3 regions of the Amycolatopsis sp. NPDC004169 genome follow, and region 2 is predicted to be linked to each of the others. Evidence: riboswitches for the same ligand, from Rfam matches in the RefSeq annotation. Region 2 holds a riboswitch; each other region holds the start of a gene.

The links. A riboswitch is a leader RNA that binds a small molecule or an ion and turns the genes downstream of it on or off. The one in region 2 is predicted to bind thiamine pyrophosphate.
Region 1: another riboswitch for thiamine pyrophosphate. It lies ahead of thiO (glycine oxidase ThiO); the one in region 2 lies ahead of ABZX11_RS39680 (thiamine ABC transporter substrate-binding protein).
Region 3: another riboswitch for thiamine pyrophosphate. It lies ahead of thiC (phosphomethylpyrimidine synthase ThiC); the one in region 2 lies ahead of ABZX11_RS39680 (thiamine ABC transporter substrate-binding protein).

What each region holds. Positions count from the first base shown of each region.
Region 1 is NZ_JBEXMD010000005.1:203,828-208,141, forward strand. Features, by position in the region: gene ABZX11_RS09095 (MarR family transcriptional regulator) at 1-377, opposite strand, end outside; gene ABZX11_RS09100 (thiazole synthase) at 519-1,277, opposite strand; gene thiS (sulfur carrier protein ThiS) at 1,279-1,479, opposite strand; gene thiO (glycine oxidase ThiO) at 1,479-2,552, opposite strand; TPP riboswitch at 2,546-2,651, opposite strand; gene thiE (thiamine phosphate synthase) at 2,763-3,422, shown strand; gene ABZX11_RS09120 (hypothetical protein) at 3,424-4,161, opposite strand; gene ABZX11_RS09125 (threonine/serine dehydratase) at 4,309-4,314, shown strand, end outside.
Region 2 is NZ_JBEXMD010000045.1:31,045-35,358, reverse strand. Features, by position in the region: gene ABZX11_RS39705 (HTH domain-containing protein) at 1-429, shown strand, start outside; gene ABZX11_RS39700 (hypothetical protein) at 426-893, shown strand; gene ABZX11_RS39695 (hypothetical protein) at 893-1,225, shown strand; gene ABZX11_RS39690 (hypothetical protein) at 1,347-2,078, shown strand; gene ABZX11_RS39685 (4a-hydroxytetrahydrobiopterin dehydratase) at 2,484-2,768, opposite strand; TPP riboswitch at 2,801-2,907, shown strand; gene ABZX11_RS39680 (thiamine ABC transporter substrate-binding protein) at 2,930-3,973, shown strand; gene ABZX11_RS39675 (iron ABC transporter permease) at 4,018-4,314, shown strand, end outside.
Region 3 is NZ_JBEXMD010000005.1:195,148-199,461, reverse strand. Features, by position in the region: gene thiD (bifunctional hydroxymethylpyrimidine kinase/phosphomethylpyrimidine kinase) at 1-696, opposite strand, end outside; gene thiC (phosphomethylpyrimidine synthase ThiC) at 693-2,330, opposite strand; TPP riboswitch at 2,324-2,445, opposite strand; gene ABZX11_RS09055 (trypsin-like peptidase domain-containing protein) at 2,484-3,395, opposite strand; gene ABZX11_RS09050 (glycoside hydrolase family 15 protein) at 3,599-4,314, shown strand, end outside.

The DNA of each region.
Region 1 (4,314 bases), on a different contig from region 2:
TCCCGGTGGTCCGGCGAGAGCCGGTCGAGGCGGCGGTTGAGTTCCTGGACCCGCGTCGACCGGACGCCCGACACCAGCCGCTCGCCCTCTTCGGTCGCTTTCGCCAGCCAGGCGCGGCGATCGACCGGGTCGGACTCACGGCTGACGTACCCCGCTTCGACCAGGGACGCGATGATCCGCGACATCGTGGCCGCGGCCACGCCCTCCTTGGCCGCGAGGTCACCGAGGCGCAGCTGGCCCGCGTGCACCAGCGTCGCCAGCGCCGAGATCGCGCCGTGGCCCGGGCCCGGCACGCCGGCCTGGCGCAGTGACCGGGACAGCCTGCCCACGGCGAGGTACAACCTGCCCGAGACGTCCTGGACCGATGTGCTCGTCACGGCTGGCTCCTTCTGCCCTCGCCCCGCCGCGGGTGCGCCGGAAAGTGCCGTCCACCTTACGGGTTCCAGGTCACGCTCCGCGTTAAGGCGCCGTGTTATACCGGGGCTTCGCCACCCGGAGCCCCCCAAAGCAGCAGTGGTTCACCGAGGTGGACTCGACGCTTGCGCCCAGAAGCGCTGCGGCACCCGGCCGGCCTCGCGGGCCAGCCGGCCGGCGACGACACCGGCGCGCATCGCCGCGGCCATCCGCTCCGGATCGGCCGCCCGGGTGACCGCCGTGGACAGCAGGACGGCGTCGCAGCCGAGCTCCATCGCCAGTGTCGCGTCCGAGGCCGTGCCGATTCCGGCGTCCAGGATCACCGGGACGCCCGCCCGCGACACGATCAGCTCGATGTTGTGCGGATTCCGGATCCCGAGGCCGGTGCCGATCGGCGCGCCCAGCGGCATCACCGCGGCGCAACCCGCCTCCTCCAGCCGCAGCGCGAGCACCGGGTCGTCGTTCGTGTAGACGAACACGGTGAACCCGTCGGCGACCAGGCGTTCGGCGGCGTCGAGGGTCTCGATCGGGTCCGGCAGCAGCGTCCGGTCGTCGGCGTGCACCTCGAGCTTGACCAGGTCGGTTTCCAGCGCCTCGCGCGCGAGCTGGGCGGTGAGCACGGCCTCGGCGGCCGTGCGGCAGCCCGCGGTGTTCGGCAGCAGCTCGATGCCGAGCCGCTTGAGGAGCTCGAGGACGCCCGAGCCGCCTTCGGCGTCGGCGCGGCGCATGGCGACCGTGGTCAGCTCGGTGCCGGACGCCACCAGCGCACGTTCCAGCACGGCGAGGTTGGCCGCGCCGCCGGTGCCGATGATCAGCCGGGACGTCAGCTTGGTCGTGCCGATGACCAGCGGTTCCACGTCCATTTCAGCCTCCCTGGACCGCGGTGAGCACGTCGAGGACCGCCCCCTTGGGCACGGCCGTGGCCGCCCAGTCGGCGCGGCGGACGACCACGCCGTCGACCGCGACGGCGATGCCCGGCCGTGCGCCGCCGGTGCGGTCGAGGACGTCGGCGACGGTGGCGCCGTCCGGGAACTCCGTCCACTCGCCGTTGAGCTTGATCTCCATCACACGTGCTCCTTCTGGTGCAGGCGGGCGGGGGACGCGGCCGCCGTGCCCTCCGGCGGCTCGTCCCCGTCGAGCCAGGCGACCACGGCGTCCGCGGTCACCGGGGCCATCAGCAGGCCGTTGCGGTGGTGCCCGGTCGCGGCGAACACCCGGCCGTCCAAGGCACCGAGGTACGGCAGCGCGTCCCGGCTGCCTGCCCGCAGGCCGGCGGCGGTCTCGGTCAGCTCGTACTCGGTGATCGCGGGGAAGACGCGCTCGGCGCCTTCGAGCAGCTCGCGCACGCCGCGGGCGGTGACGGCCCGGTCGAACCCGGCCTCGTACTGGGTGGCGCCGAGGACGAGCTCGGCGTCACCGCGCGGGACGAGGTAGATCGGGCGGCCTTCGACGACGGCCCGGACGGTGTGCGTTGGCGGCGGCAGGCAGCCGCGACGGGGCTTGAGCCGCAGGATTTCGCCCTTGAGCGGGCGGACGGCGTCGGCGAGCAGCGGGTGCAGCCGCCCGGTCCAGGCGCCCGCGGCGAGCACGACGGCTTCGGCGTCCGGGAGCTCTTCGACGCGCTCCCGGACGAACCGGACTCGGTGTTCGACGCAGGCGGCGTAGAGGGCGTCGAGGAGTTTCCGGTTGTCCACGGCCAGGTCACCGGGCACGTGGAGTCCACTTCGGACGGATCCGAGACCGGGCTCGAGCCGCTTGGCCTCCCGGCCGGTGAGCCGCTCCGCCGCGCGGCCGAGCCCGTGCAGGTGACCGGCCAGGATGTCCAGGTGACCGGCGTCGGCGCTGTCGAAGGCGACGACGAGCGTGCCGTGCGCGGCCAAGCCGGGGTCGAAGCCCTCTCCGGCGAGGTCACGGGCGAAGCCGGGCCAGCGTTCGAGCGACTCTTCGCCGAGGCGGAGGACGTCCTCCTCGCCCGGCCAGGCCTCGGTGACCGGGGCGAGCATGCCCCCGGCCAGCCAGGACGCGCCGCCGTGGGCGGGTTCGGGGTCGTGGAGGGTGACGCTGCGGCCGGTGCGCGCGGCGCGCCACGCGGCGGCGAGGCCGATCACGCCGCCGCCCACCACTGCCAGGTTCGTCATGGAATCACGCTCCCTGCGCCGGCATGACCCGGATCAGGTTCCACGGTCGGAGCGGCAGCTCCCTCTCAGCCCGTGCCTCGGGCTCCCGTGCGGACACCTTCACCCTACTGCGCCGTTCGTCGATAATCCAACCGCGGGCGCGGCCGGATGGCTTTCGTGGCAACGGGCGCGCGACGCCTGCTTCGGTCGGCGCGGGGTACGGTCGCCGCTATGCCCGCCCTCTCCGGTGACAAGATCCGCGCCCGCCTCGACTCGGCGCGCCTGTACCTCTGCACGGACGCCCGCACGACCCGCGGCGACCTGGCCGCCTTCGCCGATGCGGCCCTGGCCGGCGGGGTCGACATCATCCAGCTGCGCGACAAGACCGGTGCGCTGGAGGCGGCCGGCGAGATCGCGGCGCTGGAGGTGCTGGCGGAGGCGTGCGCCCGGCACGGCGCGCTGCTGTCGGTGAACGACCGCGCCGACGTGGCCTTGGCCGTCGGCGCCGACGTGCTCCACCTGGGCCAGGACGACATCCCGGTGCCGCTGGCCCGCCGGATCCTCGGCGACGACGTGGTGATCGGCCGCTCGACGCACTCGCTGGACCAGGCCCTCTCCGCGGCCGCGGAGCCGGGCGTCGACTACTTCTGCACGGGCCCGTGCTGGCCGACGCCGACGAAGCCGGGCCGCCCCGCGCCCGGCCTCGACCTGGTCCGCGACACGGCGGCGTGGGCCCCGGACCGGCCGTGGTTCGCCATCGGCGGCATCGACGGCGACCGGCTGCCGTCGGTGCTGGAGGCCGGGGCGTCGCGGATCGTGGTGGTCCGGGCGATCACCGAAGCCGAGGACCCGGAGGCGGCCGCCCGCGAGCTGCGGGCGCGCCTGGCCTGAGTCACGGCGTCGGTGTCGTCGCGGCGGCGCCCTTGCTGGTCGGCGGGGTCGCAGTGGTCGACGGGACCTCGGTCGACGGCTGTTCCGTCGTCGTGCTCGGGGTGGTCGTCGGGGTCTCGGACGACGTCGCCGGCGCGGTCGAGGTCGGCGTCGTGGTCGTCTCCGTCGGGGACACCTGCGTGTCGTCCGTGCTGGTCGGCGGGGTGGTCGACGGCGTCTTGCCCTGGTGGCCGCCGGTGCCGCCGAGGATCCTGCCGATGCTCGAACCCGTTCCGCCGCCGATCTGGGTGCCGGTGGCCGACTCGAAGCCGACGATCGACAGGATCGCCACCGCGAACGCCGCCAGGCTGGTGCCGATGATCAACGGCCAGCGCAGCTTGCGCAGCCGCGACGGCTCGGGCTTCGCCAGCCGGACGGTCGGCTGGTCGGTGATCGGCACCTCCGCAGGTGCCTCCGCCGGCGCCTCCGCCTGCCCGCGCCGCCGGATCCCCGACGTCGCCAGCTGGCGCGCCCGCAGCGCCGCCTCGCGGGTGCGCTCCAGCGAGCGCAGGTACAGCTCGCTGCCGACCGTCGACACCACGCTCGCCACGCCGGCCCCGATCACCGTGCCCGCGACACCCAGCGTCGAACCGAGCAGCGCCGCTGTCACCGCCGCCAGCGCCGCCGCCAGCACCTGTGCGAGCCGCAGGCCCTTCTTCTCTTCCTTCTCCTCGGAAGCCGCTTCTTTCTCCTTGGTCATGATCCCGATTCAGGTAGTCCGTGTTCTCCCCTGTCCAACGTTTCAGGCGCGTGAGGCACTCCCCGCGTTGCCACGGCGTGAGGAGGACCACTCCGTCTGTCCATAATAGACACTCCGAACCGAACGTTTTCTTGACATACTCGGCACATGGAA
Region 2 (4,314 bases):
GTCGGCGGCGGCATCTTCGAAGACCGGCGCGTGGGCCGCAGCCGGCTCGTCAAAGCCCGCACCGACACCCCGCTCTACCGGCCGCTGAGCGAGGTCATCGCGGTGACCTTCGGCCCGATGCCACTGCTCGCCGAGGCTCTGTCCGGCCTGGCCGGCATCAGCGAGGCCTACATCTACGGCTCCTGGGCCGCGCGCTACCGCGGTGAGCCGGGGCCGCCGCCCGGGGACGTCGACGTCCTCGTTGTCGGCTCGCCCGACCCCGACGCGCTGTTCGACCTGGCCGAGACCGTGTCGCGGCGGCTGGGGCGCGAGGTCAACGTCCACCGCATCTCGCCCGCCGCGTGGGCGGCCGACAGCACCGATCCCTTCCTCACCAGCGTGCGTGAGCGCCCGCTGGTCCCGCTGCCGCTCGAGCAGGAGACCCGATGACCCGGTGGAACCAGGGCCGCGTCACGATCGACGCGCTCCTCGCGCGCGGCTCCCTCGAACGCGTCCCGGCTTCGCGCGAGGCCGCGGAGGCGGAGATCGCCAGGGCCCGCACGCACGTCGCCTCGGCGCGGCAGCTGCTGGAGTCGGACCCGGAGGGCGCCTACACGCTGTTGTACGACGGCGCCCGCCGCGCGCTGGCTGCCGTGCTGCAGAACCAAGGCCTGCGCGCCACGAGCCGGGGTGGCCACATCGCTGTCTACGAGGCGGTTCTCGCGCAGCTCGATCCGCCGCTGGGACCGCTCCTGCGCCCGTTCAACCGGATGCGGGTCCGTCGCAACGAAGTCGCCTACCGGTCGTCCGAGGCGCCTTCGGTGACGGCCGAGGACGTCACGGCCGACGTGGCGAAGGTCGACGACCTCATCGGCGTCGCCGAAAAGACCATCCCGAACATGGCCCGCTACTGATGGCGACCCGTCCGCTGACGCCGAACGAGCGGACGACCCTGGACGCGTTGCTCGCCGGCGACTTCCCCGGCGCCGCCGAACTGCGAGCCCAGGCGCCGACGGCCCGGGTGAGCGGACGCTGCGACTGCGGGTGTCCGAGCATCAACCTGGAAGTCGACCGGACCCTGCCGATCGCGGTGGTCGCCGACCCTCCGGTCGCAATCGAAGCCGACGCACCTGGCGGCGGGCTCATCGTGTTCGCCGAAGACGGCCGCCTGTCCTGCCTGGAGTACTGGACCACGACCGATGACGTGCCGGCCGGGTTTCCGCCGCCGGAGCACATCGCCTTGTAGCCCGCCCGAATCGGCCGGTATTGGGCGAGCCGGGTGGTGACCGCTCGGTAACGGCCCCCGCCGGGCCGCCCGGCCATTAGGATCGGCCGCCGCATCGTCCGGTGGCTGGAAGGTTCTCACGATGGGGCAGAAAACGGCAGCGAATCCGGTGCCGCCGTGGACGCAGCGCGATGAAGTGCTGTGGTACACCTGTTACCTCGCCGCCCTGCTGGCCGGCGGGCAGAGCACGCAGGACGTCTATGAGGTGCTCGCTCCGTTTCCGCCGACGATCGGCGGCGACGAAAAGTTCTGGGCCTGCGGGTCGTTCGTGCTCTCCGACTTCCGGGCGCTCGGCGACGGCAGCTGGCAGGTCAGCACGCCCGTGGTCTTCGGCACCGGCGCGGTCGGGCTGGGGCTCGTCGCCGGGACGCTCGTGGGCGGGTCGATCGCCAAGTCGCGGGCGCGCCGGGCCGCGCAGGCCGCGGCGGTGCCGCGCTGGGTCCCCATCGAGCAGGGGAACGTCTACCTGAGCCAGTACGGCTTCTACATGCACACCCCGAGCGTCCTGCGCTGGCCCTGGACCGACATCTCCGGTCTGTCGGTCGTTGCGCCCGCGACCGTGCACTTCAGCGGGAACAGCGAGCACGGCCCCATTTCCTGGATGCTCCAGTCGGATTGGGCGGAACTGCTGTTCGTCTCCTGGGCCCTTGCCGTGCACCCCCGCCACCCGCAGCTGTTGACCGGCGGGTGGCTCCCGCCAGGGTGGGTCGAACACGCCCGCTTTCACCAGCGCGCACCGCGGGCGGCGCCGGGGGCGGGCATTCCGGGCATCGCCGCCCCGGAGCCGCCCGAGACACCGGGCCAAGCCGGGTAGCCCGCCGGACCTGCTGGTCCGACCGGCCAGTGCGGCCTAGCCGAGCAGGCCCAGCAGGGCGATCGCGATCAACACCACCGCGGGGGCGAGTGCGTTGATCCAGGCGCGCTGGGCGGCGGTCAGGGCGGTGCTGTTCATGGCGTTCCCGGGGGTGTGAAACCGATGCTTCCGCTCCGAACAGCGCGCCGATCATGGCCCGCGTTAACAGCTGTGATCGAACTCTCAGCTGTCCAGGTGACGGCGGTTGCGGGCGGTGAACCAGAGCACTCCGCCCGCCGCCGCCACCATCGTCGCGAACGCTGCCGTGCCGACCACGATTGCCTGAGTCATCTCGTCTCCCTCCCGAAGGTTCCGGTAACCGAGAGACGTCGAACCCCGGGAAAAGTGCACCCAGAGTAACCAGGATCACAGGGCGGCGAGCACCGCGTCGATCTCGGCGGCCAGTGAGAAGTCCTTCGCCGTCAAGCCGCCCGCCGAATGCGTCGAGAGCCGGAACGTCAGCGTGCGCCAGCGGATGTCGATGTCCGGGTGGTGGTCGGCGGCCTCGGCCAGCTCCGCCACCCGGTTCACCACCTCGATCGCCTGGGGGAAGCTCGCCAGCTCCACCTCGCGCGAGATCACCGCACCCGTCCTGGTCCAGCCCGCGCCCAGCCGTCCGTCGGCCTCGGAGTCGCTCAAGATTTCCGTCATGTCTCCATCGTCCTGCGTCCTCGACTACGCTGCACGGTTGCCACGGGAGTCCGGCGGGTGCCGGGCTGAGAGGCGGGTATCCGCGACCGTTCGCACCTGACCGGATCATGCCGGCGACGGGAGGGCTTCCCCTCCGCGTCCGGCGAAGTGCAGGAGGGTAGATGAAACGCAGGGCTGCGACGGCCATCGCCGTCGTCGGCGTGGTCGCCGCCGGGTGCTCGCTGTCGGACGGGGACGGCGGCACGCAGCAGACGCCCACCGTCACCCTCGTGACGCACGATTCCTTCCTCGCGCCGCAGGAGGTGCTCGACGCCTTCCAGAAGCAGTCGGGCATCAAGGTCTCCGTGCTCAAGCAGGGCGACGCCGGATCGCTGACCAACAAGCTGGTGCTCACCAAGGCGAACCCGATCGGCGACGTCGCGTACGGCGTCGACTCCACCTTCGCCTCGCGCGCGCTCAGCGAGGGCGTCTTCGAGCCCTACACCAGCCCGGAGGCCGACCGCGGGCCGCAGCGCTACGCCGTCGACCCCGAGCACCGGCTCTCCGCGGTCGACGTCGGCGACGTCTGCGTCAACGTCGACACGAACTACTTCACCGGCAAGGGCCTCCCCGCGCCGGAGACCTACGACGACCTGGCCGACCCGAAGTACAAGGACCTGCTGGTCGTCGAGGACCCGGCGACCGCGTCCCCCGGGCTGGCGTTCCTCCTCGGCACCATCGCCAAGTACGGCGACGCCGGCTGGAAGGACTACTGGACGAAGCTGAAGGCCAACGGCGTCCAGGTCGTCAGCGGTTGGGAAGAGGCCTACACCAAGCAGTTCTCCGGCTCGTCCGGCAAGGGGCCGCGGCCGATCGTCGTCTCGTACGCGTCCTCGCCGGCCGCCGAGGTCGGCGACGACGGGAAGCCGCGCACCAAGGCGCTGCTCGACACCTGCTACCGGCAGGTCGAGTACGCCGGCGTGCTGGCCGGCGGCAAGCAGGTCGAGAACGCCCGCAAGGTGGTGGACTTCCTGCTGTCCCAGCAGTTCCAGGCGACGGTCGCGGCCAACATGTACGTCTACCCGGCGCGCCAGGGTGTCGACCTGCCGCAGGGCTGGGCGCAGGTCGCGCCGCTGCCGCAGAAGCCGCAGACGCTGCCCGCGGACCAGGTGCAGGCCGGACGCGAGAAGTGGATCGGCGAATGGCGCACGCTCGTGCAGCAGTAGCCCCACCCCGCACCGCCCGCGGGTTGGGCCTGGCGCTGCTCGGCCTGGCTCCGATCGGTTTCCTGGTGGTGTTCTTCGCCTGGCCGGTCGTCGCGATCATCGGCCGCGGGTTCGCCGCAGGTGGCCTCGACGTCGTCCTCGGCGATCCGCGGACCTGGCAGCTGGCCGGGTTCACCGTCGGGAGCGCGGCCGCGTCGACGGTGGTCGCGGTGCTGGCCGGGCTGCCGGTGGCGTTCCTGCTGGCCCGGGTGCGGCTGCCCGGCGTCGGCCTGGCGCGGACGCTGGTGCTCGTGCCGTTCGTGCTGCCGACCGTGGTCGTCGGGCTGGCGTTCCGCGCGCTC
Region 3 (4,314 bases), on a different contig from region 2:
CGCGTCCGGCACCGAGGCGCCCTTCGCGAGTGACGCCGTGATCGCCGACGCCAAGGTGTCGCCGCCGCCGTGGGTGTTGTCCGTCTCGTACCGCGGGCCGCTCAGCGCGATGTACTCGTGGCCGTCCGTCAGCAGGTCCACGCACTCGGCGGTGCCCTGCATGTGGCCGCCCTTGACCAGGACCCACTGGGAACCGAACTCCAGCAGGGCCTCGGCCGCGGCTCGCTGGGAAGCCGCGTCGACCACCGAAACGCCCGTCAGCAACCGGACTTCGTCCAGGTTCGGCGTGATCAGCGTCGCGCGGGGGAACAGCTCCGTGCGGATCGCCTCCAGGGCGTCCTCGCGCAGCAGCGGATCACCCGTCATCGAGGCCGCGACCGGGTCGACCACGAACGGGCCGACCTCGACCTCGTCGAGGGTCTTCGCCACCGCGCGGATGATTTCGGCGGACGCCAGCATGCCCGTCTTGGCCGCGTCGACGCCCATGTCCGAGGCCACCGCCTTGATCTGCGCCGAGACCACGTCCGCCGGGATCTCGGTGAAACCCTGCACGCCCAGCGAGTTCTGCACGGTGACCGCGGTCAGCGCGACCAGCCCGTGCACCCCGTGCGCGAAGAACGTCCTGAGATCCGCCTGGACGCCCGCACCACCGCCGGAATCCGAGCCGGCGATGGTGAGGGCGGTCCTCGGTGTCACGGCTGCACCACCGGCAGGTAGACCTGCCCGCCGGACTCGGTGAACTCGGCCGACTTCGACGCCATACCGGCCTCGATGGCCTCCACTGTGGACAGGCCGTGCTCCTCGGCGTACTTGCGGACGTCCTGCGTGATCCGCATCGAGCAGAACTTCGGGCCGCACATCGAGCAGAAGTGCGCGGTCTTGGCCGGCTCGGCGGGCAGCGTCTCGTCGTGGAACGAACGCGCGGTGTCCGGGTCGAGCGACAGGTTGAACTGGTCGTTCCAGCGGAACTCGAAGCGCGCCTTCGACAGCTCGTCGTCCCACTCCTGCGCGTACTTGTGCCCCTTGGCTAGGTCCGCCGCGTGCGCCGCGATCTTGTACGTGATCACGCCGGTCTTCACGTCGTCGCGGTTGGGCAGGCCGAGGTGCTCCTTCGGCGTCACGTAACACAGCATCGCCGTGCCGTACCAGCCGATCTGGGCCGCGCCGATGGCCGACGTGATGTGGTCGTAGGCCGGGGCGATGTCCGTCGCGAGTGGACCGAGGGTGTAGAACGGGGCTTCGCCGCAGAGCTTTTCCTCGAGCTCCACGTTCTCCTTGATCTTGTGCATCGGCACGTGGCCGGGGCCTTCGATCATCACCTGGACGTCGTGCGAACGCGCGATGTGCGTCAGCTCGCCCAGGGTCTCCAGCTCGGCGAACTGGGCGCGGTCGTTGGCGTCGGCGATCGAACCCGGGCGCAGGCCGTCGCCGAGGGAGAACGTGACGTCGTACTGCCGGAGGATCTCGCAGAGCTCCTCGAAGTGCGTGTACAAAAAGGACTCTTGGTGGTGCGCGAGGCACCACGCGGCCATGATCGACCCGCCGCGGCTGACGATCCCGGTGACGCGCCGCGCGGTCAGCGGGATGTACCGCAGCAGCACGCCGGCGTGCACGGTGACGTAGTCGACACCCTGTTCGCACTGCTCGACGATCGTGTCGCGGTACACCTCCCACGACAGCTTTTCCGGCTCCCCGTTGACCTTTTCCAGCGCCTGGTAGATCGGCACGGTGCCGACCGGCACCGGCGAGTTGCGGATGATCCACTCCCGCGTCTCGTGGATCCGCTTGCCGGTCGAGAGGTCCATGATCGTGTCGGCGCCCCAGCGGGTCGCCCACACCATCTTGTCGACCTCTTCCTCGACCGACGACCAGACGGCCGAGTTGCCCATGTTGGCGTTGATCTTCACCAGGAAGTTCTTCCCGATGATCATCGGCTCGGACTCGGGGTGCCTGCGGTTGACCGGGATCACCGCGCGGCCGCGGGCGACCTCGTCGCGGACGAACTCGGGCGAAACCCGTTCGCGCGCCGCGACGTACTCCATTTCGCGGGTGATGACGCCCTGCTTGGCCCAGCCGAGCTGCGTGTTGTGCTCGCGCCCGTCGGCCCAGCCGGCCCGTAGCCGGTGCAGTCCACTGTGGACGTCGATCGAAGCTTCGGGATCGGTGTACGGGCCCGAAGTGTCGTAGACGTCGAAGTGTTCACCGTTGGACAGATCGATCCGGCGGGCCGGAACCCGCAGCCCGGATTCGGTCTGGTGGTACACCTTGCGCGAGCCGGTGATCGGCCCGGTCGTCACCGAAACGGCAGCAGAATTCTCCAGCGTCGTCAACGACTTTCACTCCCTACGCCGGCATTACCCGGTCAGGTTCATGCGGTCGGTGACGCCTGCGAAACGCAAGTCACCCTCTCAGCCCGCCATGGCGCGAGCTCCCGCGTTGGTGTTGTGCCACCGACCATGCCACGCTGGGGCGCGATACTCAAGTCACCCGACCAACTCTGCCGGTGTGGCGTAGACGTCGACCATGGCGCCGTTGCGCAGCACGGTGATCGGCAGTGCGGTGCCGATCACTTCCGCGAACAGCTGCCGCTGGATGCCCTGCGCGTCCGAGACGCGCGTGCGGCCGACGGTCAGCACGAGGTCCCCCGCGCGCAGCCCGGCCCGGTCCGCGGGCCCGCCCGCGACGACTTCGCGCACCCGGAGCCCGGCGCTCTGCCCGGTGCGCTCGGCGACGTCGTCCGGCAGTGGCGCGGGCACGCCGACGACACCGAGGTACGCCCGCCGCACCCGCCCCTCGACCACGAGCGTGTCGATGATCCGCCGCGTGGTCGCGTTGATCGGCACGGCCAGCCCGAGCCCGACGCCGGCGACCGCGGTGTTGACGCCGACGACCCGCCCGGCGGAGTCGGCGAGCGCGCCGCCGGAGTTGCCGGGGTTGAGCGCGGCGTCGGTCTGGATCACGTCCTCGATCACGCGGGTGGCGCGCCCCTGCCGCACCGGCAGCGCCCGCCCGAGCGCGCTGACGACCCCGGCGGTGACGGTCCCCGAGAAGCCGAGCGGGTTCCCGACCGCGACCACGAGCTGCCCGACGACGAGCCGGTCGGCGTCGCCCAGCCGGGCCGCCGCCGGTGTCTCGCCCCGGGCGCGCAGCACGGCGAGGTCGGACAGCGGGTCGGCGCCGACGACGTCGAAGGGCACTTCGCGGCCGTCGGCGAAGGTGGCGACGCCCTTCCGGTGGTCGCTGACGACGTGGGCGTTGGTGAGCAGGTGGCCGTCGTCGGCGAAGACGACGGCCGAGCCGCTGCCCCGCGCGAGCTGCACCCCGGCGACGTGCGGGGTGACGGTCGCGGCGACGGTGCTGACCGCGCGCGAGTAGGCGTCCATCGCGTCTTCCATGAGGGCACCTCGATTACACCGTTGCAGGTAATACAATTCTGCGCCCGCTCGGGCGGGAAGTCCGTTCGCTGTCCGTGAACCGGTTCACCGGACCAGTGACGGTCAGTGGTTCACCGGATCGGACCATGCGCCGGTGAAGGATCGGCGGCAGACTCCCAAGTCGCTTCTGTAACGGTGCAGAAGCGATCTTCTGTGGGGTTGATATGCGAAAACTCATGTTCGGCGCCCTCGCCGGGCTGCTGGTCACCGGCCTGATCCCGGGGACCGCGGCGGCTCAGGGCGAGGCTCCCGGCGCCCCGGGGACCCATCCCAGCTGGCTGCCCGCGAACAAGACCGGCTTCGGGACCGCCCACGACCGGTCCAGCAACGTCTGGTTCACCCTCCAGGGCGGGCAGCTGTCCGAGGTCTACTACCCGGACCTGTCGACACCGAGTGTCCGGTCGATGGACTTCGTCGTCACCGACGGCCGGAGCTTCGCCGTCACCGACTACTCGGCGAAGTCGCAGCAGGTGCGGCGGACCGATGACGACAGCCTGACCTACGAGCAGACGATCACCGACGACCAGCACCGCTGGCGCCTCCGCAAGACCTACGTCACCGATCCCGCCGCCACGACCGTGCTGGTGGACGTCGACTTCCAGTCGCTGACCGGCCGGCCCTACCAGCTCTACGCGGTCGCCGACCCGGACCTGACCAACGACGGCTCCGACGACTCGGCCGCCCGGGCCCGTGACGCCGTCACCGCCCAGGACGCGACCAACGCCGCTGCGCTCACCGCGAAGCCCGCGTTCACGAAGACGAGCGTCGGGTACGCGGGCGCGTCCGACGGGAACACGCAGCTCGCCAAGACCTTCAAGCTGGCCGAATACGACACGGCGACCAAGGGCAACGTCGTGCTGACCGGGCAGACGAACGCCGA